One region of the Cellvibrio sp. ATLC23 genome, then DNA from elsewhere that is predicted to be linked to it. Evidence: predicted binding sites of a transcription regulator. Region 1 holds the regulator's gene; the other holds the start of a gene.
What was found. The regulator FNR, encoded in region 1, switches genes on or off when oxygen is low (the NO sensors DNR and NnrR bind a similar motif). The targets are predictions, from matches to a motif close to TTGATNNNNATCAA.

Region 1 (2,209 bases):
GGGTATGGTGCAACGGAAACTACACCGGTCGCCAGCGTCAATCTGCCGGATAAAATTGATACTCAATACTGGCAGGTGCAAGCGGGTAATCGCCCCGGCTCAGTGGGTATGCCCCTGCCCGGCTCCAGCTGCATGATTGTTGACCCTGTGACATTTCAAGAACTGCCCACCGGTGAAGCAGGCATGATTTTAATTGGCGGTGCGCAAGTGATGGTGGGCTACTTAAATAATCCGGAAAAAACGGCCAGCGCCATAAAAGAAATACAGGATATGCGTTGGTATGTGACTGGTGATAAAGGTGTAATTGATCAGGATGGTTTCCTATTCATTCAGGATCGCTATTCGCGTTTTGCCAAAATTGGCGGCGAGATGGTGAGTTTAACACTGGTGGAAAGCGCCTTGAAAAAAGCGATCAACAACGATGCGATCGATGTCATTGTAGTGGCCATCGAAGATGCGAAAAAAGGCGAACGCCTAATCGCCATCACCAATGCCGACGTGGCAAAAGATGAAATTCGCACCGAGGTGTTAAAACAGGGCTTAAACGCACTCGCTATTCCCAGCGACTGGATGCTGATCGAAGCCATGCCGCTGCTTGGCTCAGGTAAAACGGACTTTAGTTTGGCGAAAGCCATGGCGAAGGAGTGGATTCAAACAGAGAACGCTTCATCACTCGCGTTGGCTGACTAATCTTTCATCAAGGGTGCGCGCACAGCCACTGAGCATACCCTTGATGTAAATCAACTATTTACCCCTCATGGCAAAGCTGCAACAATCGCTTAATCTACCTATCCCCGCCCAATCCACTTGAGGGATAAGGGTCCCTTGAGGTTTCTGTGTTATGACTATGAATCACACAATCGTAAAATCCCAGGATTCCAACTGCCCACACGATAAAAAAGTAAGCTGCGGCAACTGTCGATTAAATACTATCTGCTTGCCTATTAGCTTGCACATTGATGATATAGACCGGCTCAACAGTATTATTCAGCGCGGTAAACCTCTACAAAAAGGCGATTATCTGTATCGCGCTAATGATCTCTTTGATTCGGTTTATGCAATCCGCTCTGGCGCTGTTAAGGCTATTACCATTAACGATAACGGCGTAGAACAAGTCACTGGATTCTATTTGCCAGGTGAAATTGTGGGTATGGATGGCATTGGCGACAATCGTTATACCAATTCCGTTATTGCGCTCGAAACAGCATCCGTGTGCGAAATCCCGTTTAATCGCATGGAAGAATTAAGCTTGCAGATTCCTAATCTACAGCGGCATTTTTTTCAATTAATGAGCCGCGAAATCACTCAGGATCAACAGATCATTACGCTGCTCAGCAAAAGTAGCGCAGAAGAGCGAATTGCCGCATTACTCTTAAGCATCTCTAGCCGCAATAGCCGTCGTCAATTATCCGCCAATGCGTTTCGCTTACCCATGTCGCGCACCGACATTGGCAATTATTTAGGTCTGACCATAGAAACCGTCAGCCGCATCTTCACTCGCCTGCAAAAACAAGATGTGATTGCAGTAGATAAAAAAGAAATTGTAATTAATGACATGGATAAGCTGCGCAGTATCGCCAATGGCGAATCTGGCAACTAAAACAGAACAAAAAAACTATTCACGAGCCCCCCTAATGACCAACCAAAACCGATTAGAAAAAACTCTCGCCGCATTTGATGCCGCCAATTTACAGGACCCCAATACCGAGATTGTCGATGGGAAAGCCGTTGCCAAAGAATGGATTTATGCACAGCGCATGAGTGCGCAATTGCATCGTTTTTGTGAGGCGCCATCGGAAGCACTGCAACTCGCCGCGCGCAGCCAGCATATCTGTCGCTGGAAAAGTCCGCGCAGTGATTACCCGATGGATCGCAGTGGCTATAAAAAATGGCGCTTGGATTTGGCGCAGCTGCACGGAGAAATCGCCGGTGCAATCATGGCCCAGGAAGGTTACGACACAAGCATGATTGAGCGCGTGAAAGATTTACTGCTGAAACGCAGCCTAAAACGAGACAATGAAGTGCAAGCACTGGAGGATGTTATCTGCTTGGTATTTATTGAATTTTATTTGGAAGACTTTGCCAGTAAACATGACGAAGAAAAACTTATCGATATCATTCGCAAAACCTGGAACAAAATGTCTGACAAAGGCCACACAGCCGCATTAAAACTGCCCCTGTCCGATGCTATGCTTGCGTTGGTTGGGAA
Region 2 (2,209 bases), on a different contig from region 1:
ACTGTACATTTCTTCGCGGTTAAACAGTTTTGGCAGCATATGGTAGAGCGCGCCGATAGAAATCATCGCCACCCAACCCAGAGCACCTGAGTGCACATGACCCACAGTCCAGTCGGTGTTGTGCGATAAGGCATTTACGTTTTTGATGGCCATCATCGGGCCCTCAAAGGTAGACATACCATAGAAAGAAAGAGCAACGACAAGGAAACGCAAGGTAGGGTCGGTGCGCAGCTTATGCCAGGCTCCTGACAGAGTCATAATCCCGTTGATCATACCGCCCCAGCTTGGCGCGAGCAGAATTAAGGACATCACCATACCCAACGACTGGGTCCAATCCGGCAATGCGGAATAATGCAAGTGGTGCGAGCCCGCCCAAATGTACAGTGAGATCAGCGCCCAGAAGTGAACGATAGATAATTGATAAGAGTAAACCGGGCGGCCAGCTTGCTTGGGTACAAAGTAGTACATCATGCCGAGGAAACCTGCGGTGAGGAAAAAACCTACCGCGTTGTGACCATACCACCACTGCACCATCGCATCAGCGGCACCCGCATAGGCGGAATAAGATTTGGTTAGAGTAACGGGAATCGCGGCACTGTTAACGATGTGCAGCACCGCTACGGTCACAATAAAACCGCCGTAGAACCAGTTGGCCACATAAATATGCGAGGTTTTACGCTTAACGATAGTGCCAAAGAACACAATCGCGTAAGAGATCCACACCAGTGCTAACAAAATATCGATTGGCCATTCCAGCTCGGCGTACTCTTTTGCCGAGGTCATGCCCAGAGGCAAGGTGATTGCTGCCAAAACGATAACAGCCTGCCAGCCCCAGAAGGTGAATGGAACTAACCAACCACCAAACAATGTAGTCTGACAGGTGCGCTGAACCACGTAATAAGAGGTAGCAAAAAGCGCACAACCGCCGAATGCAAAAATAACTGCGTTAGTGTGCAACGGACGCAAGCGACCGAAGCTGGTGTATGGTTGAAGCAGATCATTGAGACCCGGCCAAACCAATTGAGAAGCGATAAGAACACCAATTCCCATCCCAAATATGCCCCAAACAATGGTCATAATGGAGAATTTGCGCACTATATCGAAGTCGTATGCCGGAGGATCTCCAGCTACTACCGCATGACTACCCATAGGACTTTCCTATTACTTAAAAGAAAATGAAAACTTTTTGTCTCTGTCAGCGCTATTTATCGCCCGGACTTACACGGCAATTTGACAACCCTATAACCCTACTTTTGGTGCGGCATTCTGCCTGATGAGCGGCAGTTTGTCTCACCCTTGTCGATGTAGGATTGATATTTATCAAATTATTTATGCGCTCTTTACCGCGAACGCAGCGACTTTGATCAATAGAACAACAATGGGCTACTAATCTGTGAGCCGCCCCTTGAACAGGGGCGGTTTTTTCATACCTTACTTGAGAATACGGCCTTTGTTTGCAGCAATACGCATGCGCAAGGCATTTAGTTTAATAAAGCCTTCCGCGTCTTTTTGGTTGTATGCGCCAGCATCATCCTCAAAGGTTGCAACCTTTTCATCGAACAAACTGTCAGCCGAGCGACGACCAACTACATGTACCGCACCTTTGTAAAGCTTCACGCGAACTTCACCATTCACATACTCTTGCGATTCATCGATCATGGTTTGCATCATCTTACGCTCGGGACTCCACCAGAAGCCGTTGTAAATCATCTCGGCATACTTGGGCATCAGGCTATCTTTCAAATGCGCCACTTCACGATCCAAGGTGATGGACTCAATCGCACGGTGCGCGCGCAGCATAATGGTACCGCCAGGAGTTTCGTAGCAACCGCGAGACTTCATGCCTACAAAGCGGTTTTCAACAATATCCAAACGACCAACACCATTCTCGCCACCCACTTTATTCAAATAGGTCAGCACGGTAGCCGGTGACATGCGCTCGCCATTAATCGCTACCACATCGCCCTTCTCATAGGTCAGGTCAAGATAGGTTGGCTGATCAGGGGCGGCTTCAGGCGAAACACTCCAGCGCCACATATCATCTTCTGCTTCAGTCCATGGGTTTTCCAACACACCACCTTCATAGGAGATATGCAGCAGGTTGGCATCCATAGAGTAAGGCGACTTTTTCTTTTTGTTGAAATCAACCGGAATATTGTGCTGCTCGCAATAAGCCATCAAGGTTTCACGGGAAGTCAGATCCCACTCA

Region 2: the regulator FNR is predicted to act here: its motif matches at 1,311-1,324, upstream of ccoN (cytochrome-c oxidase, cbb3-type subunit I).

Annotation. Positions count from the first base shown of each region.
Region 1 covers NZ_JBXUOS010000001.1:583,989-586,197, reverse strand. The annotation lists gene AC2CG4_RS02375 (acyl-[ACP]--phospholipid O-acyltransferase) at 1-690, shown strand, start outside; gene fnr (fumarate/nitrate reduction transcriptional regulator Fnr) at 842-1,600, shown strand; gene AC2CG4_RS02365 (DUF4202 domain-containing protein) at 1,635-2,209, shown strand, end outside.
Region 2 covers NZ_JBXUOS010000014.1:39,607-41,815, forward strand. The annotation lists gene ccoN (cytochrome-c oxidase, cbb3-type subunit I) at 1-1,149, opposite strand, end outside; gene AC2CG4_RS18450 (argininosuccinate synthase) at 1,432-2,209, opposite strand, start outside.